2 linked regions of the Prochlorococcus marinus XMU1412 genome follow. The protein of the gene in region 2 interacts with the protein of the main gene of each other region in a pairwise test. Links are inferred from orthologs where the notes say so. Each region holds a gene or a part of one and is shown on either strand. Other genes may lie near its edges.

Evidence for each region. The genes of interacting proteins can lie anywhere in the genome.
Region 1: the proteins of lpdA (region 2) and HA152_RS01590 interact in binary tests that used the Escherichia coli proteins (3 or more experiments, as listed by UniProt). The link is inferred for Prochlorococcus marinus XMU1412 from one-to-one orthologs.

The regions. Positions count from the first base shown.
Region 1 is NZ_JAAORJ010000001.1:289,014-292,673, forward strand. What follows is about bases 593-3,660. They hold HA152_RS01590 (UvrD-helicase domain-containing protein), read right to left. Parts: upstream 3,297-3,660; coding sequence 888-3,296; downstream 593-887. Other genes in these bases: HA152_RS01585 (CCA tRNA nucleotidyltransferase), read right to left, coding at 593-882; HA152_RS01595 (hypothetical protein), read right to left, coding at 3,319-3,468. Outside these bases: more of HA152_RS01585, read right to left, coding at 1-592. UniProt on the Escherichia coli protein: A helicase with DNA-dependent ATPase activity. Unwinds DNA duplexes with 3'-5' polarity. Translocates on single-stranded DNA with 3'-5' polarity. Initiates unwinding more efficiently from a nicked substrate than double-stranded DNA.
Region 2 is NZ_JAAORJ010000004.1:247,898-251,675, forward strand. Bases 653-3,536 are described here. They hold lpdA (dihydrolipoyl dehydrogenase), read right to left. Parts: upstream 2,873-3,536; coding sequence 1,433-2,872; downstream 653-1,432. Other genes in these bases: trpC (indole-3-glycerol phosphate synthase TrpC), read right to left, coding at 653-1,417; HA152_RS07785 (TrmH family RNA methyltransferase), read right to left, coding at 2,880-3,536. Also shown: HA152_RS07770 (hydantoin utilization protein A), read right to left, coding at 1-474; more of trpC, read right to left, coding at 530-652; more of HA152_RS07785, read right to left, coding at 3,537-3,755. UniProt on the Escherichia coli protein: Lipoamide dehydrogenase is a component of the glycine cleavage system as well as of the alpha-ketoacid dehydrogenase complexes.

The DNA of each region.
Region 1 (3,660 bases), on a different replicon or contig from region 2:
TGAATCTTTTAATAAGTAAAGCATATGATTTCCCTTTAACTTCTTAATCCAATTGAGTCCTCTTAAAAATCTTTTATCGACTTTAATATTTTCATTTAAGATTGAGATAATTTCCCATTTATGAATTATCGAAATTACATTAGTCAAATTATCGTGTTTGCAAATTTCAGCTAGTTCCATCCTTATTCGTATGCCTAGTGCAGGAGGGTAAATCATTTTCTGTTCAGTTTTTGAACTTTTCCATGGCCATTGCCTAACTGTTTCTTGAGATTGTTTGAGAGAATTATTTGAAATATTGAAATCTAACCTTGAAGCATATTTTGCACATCTAATTAATCTACTTGGATCATCTGAAATACTATTATTGTGAAGTAAGTTCAATTTTTTACTTTTTATATCAGAAATTCCACCATAAAGATCATAGATTTTCCTTGTCGAGACCTCAAAGGCTATTGAATTTATAGTAAAATCTCTCCTCTTAAGATCCTCCTCAATAGTACTTTTATTTACTCTGGGATTTAAGCCTGGAGCAGAATAAATTTCTTTTCTTGCAGAAGCGATATCAATTTTATAGTCATTAATATTTATTTCTACGGTATTGTATAAATTAAATTCCTTAATTAAACATAAATCTACATTTACAATATTTTTTTTTATAAATTTTGCAAGAGAAATAGAGGATCCTTCAATAACAAGATCAATATCTACAGGTTTAGAAAACGATTTTTTGTGGAATTTACTAATTAATAAATCTCTTAAATAACCGCCAACAAAAGCTACTTTAGTATTGTTATTAGATTCTATGTATTTTGCAATTAGGTTATATAGATTAAATGGAGTTTTGATTAATTCCCCTTGGATGTAATCAGAGATATCGTTCATGAGTTTTAACTTACATAACGAATTGGAGCTAATCTTGGATCTAGAATTTTACTTCCTTTATCACCAAATTTTACTGCTAAAGATATTTTTTCCCCACTCCCAAAAATATGTATGATTTCACCTTTCCCAAACTTTGAGTGAATTAGCTTATCGCCAACTATCCAGCTTTTCCCTTTACTGGGACCTGAATATAATTTCCTTACTGCATTTATTGGTTTGTTAACAAATTCATTTGGATTGTTTCGATCAACTCTAGTTAAACGATCAAGATGCCAATCTCTTCTAATTGAAGCACCACCAGTTTGTGGTAATTCGCCATCCATTAAATCTTCAGGTATTTCCGAAAGAAATATTGAAGGAATTGTTGCTTCACGCATGCCACCCCATAATCTTCTTTCTCTGGCATGACTTAAGAAAACTCTTTCTTTAGCTCTAGTAATACCTACATAGCATAATCTTCTTTCCTCTTCAAGAAGTGAGGGAGTATCTATAGATCTATGGCTAGGGAAGAGACCTTGTTCTAGCCCAGTGATAAAAACATTTTGAAATTCTAAACCTTTACTATTATGCAGAGTCATGAGAGTTACAGAGTTAGGATTATTTTTCTTCGTATCATTATCAGTTGTTAAGGCTGCTGTAGAAAGAAATCCCTCTACATCTCCACTTTCTGTTTCTTCTTCATATTGAGTAGCTGCATTAATTAGTTCTTGTAAATTATTTCTTCTATCTTCAGATTCTTCTGTCCCACTAGAGAGCAAGTCACTTAAATAACCACTTTTTTCTAATATAAGTTGTAGTAGTTGAGCGGGACCTGAATTTTCTAGGTAACACAGTAGATCATTCATAATTTCAGTAAATTTATTAATTCCTTTTGATGATCGGCCTATTGTTTCTTCAAGACTTTGTTTATCATTAAGAACCTCCCATAATGGGATATTTAACCTATTAGATAGTTCATTAAGTTTTTGAATAGTAGTTTTACCAATCCCTCTTCTAGGAACATTTATGATTCGTAAAAGACTAACGTTATCTGAAGAATTAACCAGAACTTTCAAATATGCTATTGCATCTTTAATTTCTCTCCTATCATAAAAACGCAATCCTCCAAAAATTGTATAAGGAATGCGCCACCTTACAAGAGATTCTTCTAATACTCTCGACTGAGCTCTGGTTCGATATAAAATTGCAAAATTTTTCCAAATTGGGTTTTGATTATGGTTATTGAGTGATTTTATTTTATTGGTAATTGCTTCTGCCTCGGAAATTTCATCATCACAGCTGAGTAACGTTAAAAGTTCCCCTTTTTCTTTAGTAGCCTTTAAAACTTTGTCAATTCTTTCAGAGTTGTTTTCAATTAGTGAGTTTGCAGCATCAAGGATATTGGAAGATGACCTATAATTTTCTTCTAATTTAATTAAAGATGATTTTGTATCATCGTTGATTGAAGTTTTAAAATCTTCTTGAAAACCAATTAAAATTCTGAAGTCAGCTGCTCTGAAACTATAAATACTTTGATCAGCATCCCCAACTACAAAAATTGACCGATCTTCCCAATTGAAGAATTTTTTTGGTTCAGTATTTCCAGCCGTAATTAATTTTATAAGTTCATATTGTGTTCTATTTGTATCTTGATATTCGTCAACTAAAATATGTTTAAATCTTTTGTGCCAGTAATCTCTTACTATATCATTTTGCCTTAATAAGAAAACAGGCAAAAGTAGAAGATCATCAAAGTCTAAAGAATTATTTTTTGAGAGCGAAATCCTATATCTCTTGTAGGCTTCTGCAACTGTTTTATCAAAATTATTATCTGCTTTTTCTAAAAGATCATTAGAAGTTAAGCATTGATTTTTAGCATTACTTATTAATCTTTTAATCTTTTTGGGATCATATCTTTTTGGGTCAAGATTCATATCTTGACTGATAATTTCTTTTACTAATGTTTGAGAATCTGTTTCATCATAAATTGAAAATTGTCTTGTCCATTTTAGGCCTTCTGGATCAGTATATTTTTCAATATCGTATCTCAGAAGTCTTGAAAATAAGGAATGGAAAGTACCGATCCAAAGGTTCTGAAGCCTCTCTTGGTGAACGTTTGTTCTTAATTGATTTTGATCAATTTCTTTGAGAGTTGTCCAAGGCTGACCAAATTGATTAAAAGCTAATTCTTGGGCTAGAAGAACCTCTAATCTTGCTTTCATTTCTTTAGCAGCTTTGTTAGTGAAAGTGACTGCGAGAATGTTATAGGGATCTATAGAATTACCCTCAATAAGATTTGCAATTCTGTGTGTAAGAGCTTTAGTTTTCCCGCTACCTGCACCTGCTACAACTAGTAGTGGTCCATAAACATGTTTTACTGCTTGAAGTTGTTGATTGTTTAGGGACTTAAAAAGGAAATTGTTGGTTTGAGGCACTTTTGGAAGGGTTTTTCAAAAATCAGACTTTACTATGAGATTCAGATTCCGTTTCTAGATCTTCTAACGCTTTTTTTAAATTTAAAAGTTCATTATTGTTATTAATTATTTCTTCAAATTTATTTTGAGGCATCTTTAATTTCATACTTCTATCTAGAATTTCTTTTTCCAATCTCTTTTTATATGAGGAAATAAGCTTCTTTGATAATTTTAAATCCTGTTGATCCAAAACTTTATTAAAAATGTAGTTTTATATTAGCGGAAAAAAATTTTTTATTTGAATTATTTCAACTATCACTTTGGAATGAAGTTATTAATTAAGAAGCGTTGCGTTAAGTTTGAAATTGTATTGTTTTTGCTAGCT
Region 2 (3,778 bases):
TAAAGGTAGTGCTAAAGCAGGAAGAACTGCAAGAAAATGTGAACCTCCAGCTATACCGTGTAGCAAGCCTAAGCCCGTCAAAGCATGTGAGTGCTTATTATTATTTTTTTGTTCCTTAACATGAAAGTGAAAGTGACGATGGGCAATTCCATTCTCATGCTTATGGGAATGCGAGTGGATACTTAATTGAAAAGAATTTTTCATAGCAAATACTCCAACAATTAGAAGTGAAATTCCAACTAGGAATTCGGCAATACTAGAAAATTTGTTTAATGGCGTAATATCCTTAATAAAAATTGCTAGAAAAGCTAACAAAAGGACTCCTGAAGAATGTCCCAAGCCCCATGAGAAACTATTTTTAAGAGCTTTCTGGGGATTATTAATCGCTGCTGGTGCCATTGCAATTAAATGATCAGCGCCACTAACTACATGCACAAATCCTGCGACTATACCTGTTAAAATTACAGCCTGCATATATATTCAGTACAACTCTGTTTATTCAATTTTATAGCACGATTTGAAGTCAATATTAAATTGAGTTAAATAATTTCTTGAACGATTGTTCAATATCAGTTTCTCTCATAAAAGTTTCACCAATTAATACTCCCATGATTCCAATGGATCTAAGCGATTCTAAATCTTCGGCACAATTAATTCCAGATTCACTTATGGGAATAATATTTTGTTTTAAAAATATATCTGCATATGTATGCATCAATTCTTTTGATGTTTTTAAATCCGTTTTAAAAGTCTTTAAGTCCCTATTATTTATTCCAATCAAATTAAAAGATTTTAACTTTAGAATCCTTTCTAATTCATTAGAGTTATGGACTTCAACAAGAACACTCATCTTTAAATTATCAGCTATTTTCTTTAAATAAATTAAATCATCATCACTTAAAATCGCAGCGATTAATAATATTGCATCAGCACCAGATACCCTTGCTTTATAAATCTGATAAGCAGAAATAATAAAATCTTTGCAGAGTAGAGGGAGATTAGTTGATTTCCTTACAGTTTCTAGTATTTCATAACTACCTTGAAAAAACCTTTTATCAGTAAGTACTGAGATACATGATGCACCTAATCCTTCATAACAAATTGCTATGTTTTCAGGGTTAAAATCTTTTCTAATAACTCCTTTACTCGGACTAGCTTTTTTTATTTCAGCAATAACTCCTGGTTTTATTTTTGACTCCAAGATATTTTTGTAAAAATCTTTGGGAGTAGGAAGTTTTTCAATCTTTTTTATAAGATCTTCTAAAGAGACTATTTTTTTAAAATTCTTAATTTCAATGTCCTTATGCCATACAATTTCTTCCAAAATATTTTTTGCTTGTGCTTCTCTATGAGGTACAGCATATTCTAAATTCTCTACCCTTACTGTTGGATTTGGTGGCCTACGTCTTATCTCCATTAATTTTAGATACTATTATTTTATTTGAGAAGCCGCTTGTTTATATGCAACCTCAACTACTTCACTAAGAGTGGGATGAGTATGAACTTCTTTAGATAATTCAATGACATCTTGGTTCCTTGAAATAGCGTTCGAAATTTCTTGAATTAAATCAGCTGCATGTAACCCAAAAATATGTGCACCTAATACTTTTCCATTATCTTTATTGAAAATCAACTTTAGCAATCCATCACTTTCCAATTCAGCCAATGCTTTTGAATTAGCCTTAAAGAAACTTTTGACAACTCCCAAAGTAAAATTTTCTTTCGCAGATATCTCTTTAGCTTCAGCTTCAGAAAGACCAACTGAACTTATCTCAGGGTGAGTAAAGGTTGCTGCAGGGATACTTTTATAGTTAATTTCGACATTACCACCGCAAATATTATCAACAGCAATGGTACCCTGCGCTGCAGCTGTATGAGCAAGCATTAGTTTGCCTGTTACATCTCCAACCGCCCAAATGTTAGGTATTATTCCATCGCCATTCTTAACTCTCATTTGATCATCTACTGGAATAAACCCTTTTACTGTTTCGATCCCAACAGAATCAAGATTTAAGTTATTGCTATTAGGACTTCTACCAGTTGCAACAAGTACAGCGTCAACTTCTAAAGTTTCTACAACTTCCTTAGATTTTGCATCTGTCAGTTCTATTTTTACAGGACATCCAGGTGTTATTTTTGTCGCAAAGACATTTGATTTTGTGTCTATATCTCTTGCTTGAATAAGATTCTTCTTAGCGATTTTAGTGATGTCTGGGTCAAATGTTGGCATAATATTTTCCAAAGCCTCGATCATGGTAACTTCGCAACCAAGTGCTGTATAAACATCAGCAAATTCTAGTCCTATATATCCGCTTCCAATAATTGCTACCCATCTTGGAAGCCACTCAAGTTTAACTGCATAATCACTAGTAAATACAGTTCTATTATCCAAAGTTATTCCACGGGGCACAAAAGGAGAAGAACCAGTTGCTATAACAATATTCTTACATGTAAAGATTTTATCAATTCCGTTTTTATCTCTTACACCTACTTTTTGATTTCCTTCAATTCGGCCAATGCCCAAAATAATTTCAACTCCACTCCTTTTAAGAGTTTTTGTTAAATTTTCTCTAACATTTAAAACTAAATTATTTGCATGATCTGCAATTTTTGATCTCTCGAACCTTACTGGGGAAGCATGAATACCAAATTTAGCTAAATGTTCATAATCAGCTATTTCTCTAACTTTTCCACTTGCAGCCAAAAGAGCTTTAGAGGGAACACATCCCTTGTTAACACAAGTTCCTCCCATATCCGAAGATTCTACTATTGCAACTTTCAGTCCCTTACCAGCAGCATGTTTAGCGGCATCAAAACCTCCATATCCTGCTCCTATTACGATTAAATCGAAATCAAAACTTGAATCAGTCACTTTTTATTTATTTATTAGAGGTGTATGCGACTCTTTTTCGTTCTAGTAATAATGGAACTGCAACACAAGCCACATTCAATGATTCTACAAGCTCACTATGCGGAATTGTAATTGTTTCATTAAAAGCTTCTTGAATTTTTTTATGAATACCTTGACCTTCATTACCCAAGATTAATGCTGTACGTTTAGACCAATCAACTTCCCAGTAAGGTTTTGAAGGTTTTTTTGAACTTTTAGTATGGCTACTAGTAGAGAAAATCTTAAATCCTACATTTGATAATTCAGATAAAGACTTAAGTAAAGAATTTAATATTTCTTCTTCAGTTCCATCAAATCTTAAATATGGCAGATGAAAAACTGCTCCTGAGGATGCCCTTAATACCTTTTGGCCTAATGGGTGCGCACCTCCAACTAAAAAAACTGTATCAACACCAGCAGCTAAAGCAGTTCTAAAAAGATTACCCATATTCCCAGGATCTTGAATCCTATCGAGTACAAGAACAAAATCATCTTTTCTATTAAATTTATAATTAGGTATTTCTGAAACCTTTACTAAGGCTGCTATCCCATCTGGATTAATTGTTGAAATCGCAGATGCTAAGACTTCCTCTGAAACAATATTTATGAATGACTGATGAAATTTTTTGCTTAGATTTTGATTTTTTATTAGCCATTTTTCGGTAACTAAAATCTTAGAAGGATTTTTCCCAGACTTCAGCAACTCTTCAATGAGATGTGTACCCTCTATGCAAAAAAAGTCTTGATCTTTTGGAGATGATCCTCTTTTAAATGATCTAAATCTTTTAACTAGATTATTGTTTTTACTAGTTATTTTTAAAAAAGTATTTTCTATGAGTAATTTGAAAAATTCGTTTTCAACCATATTGTAATTACATAAAGATTTTG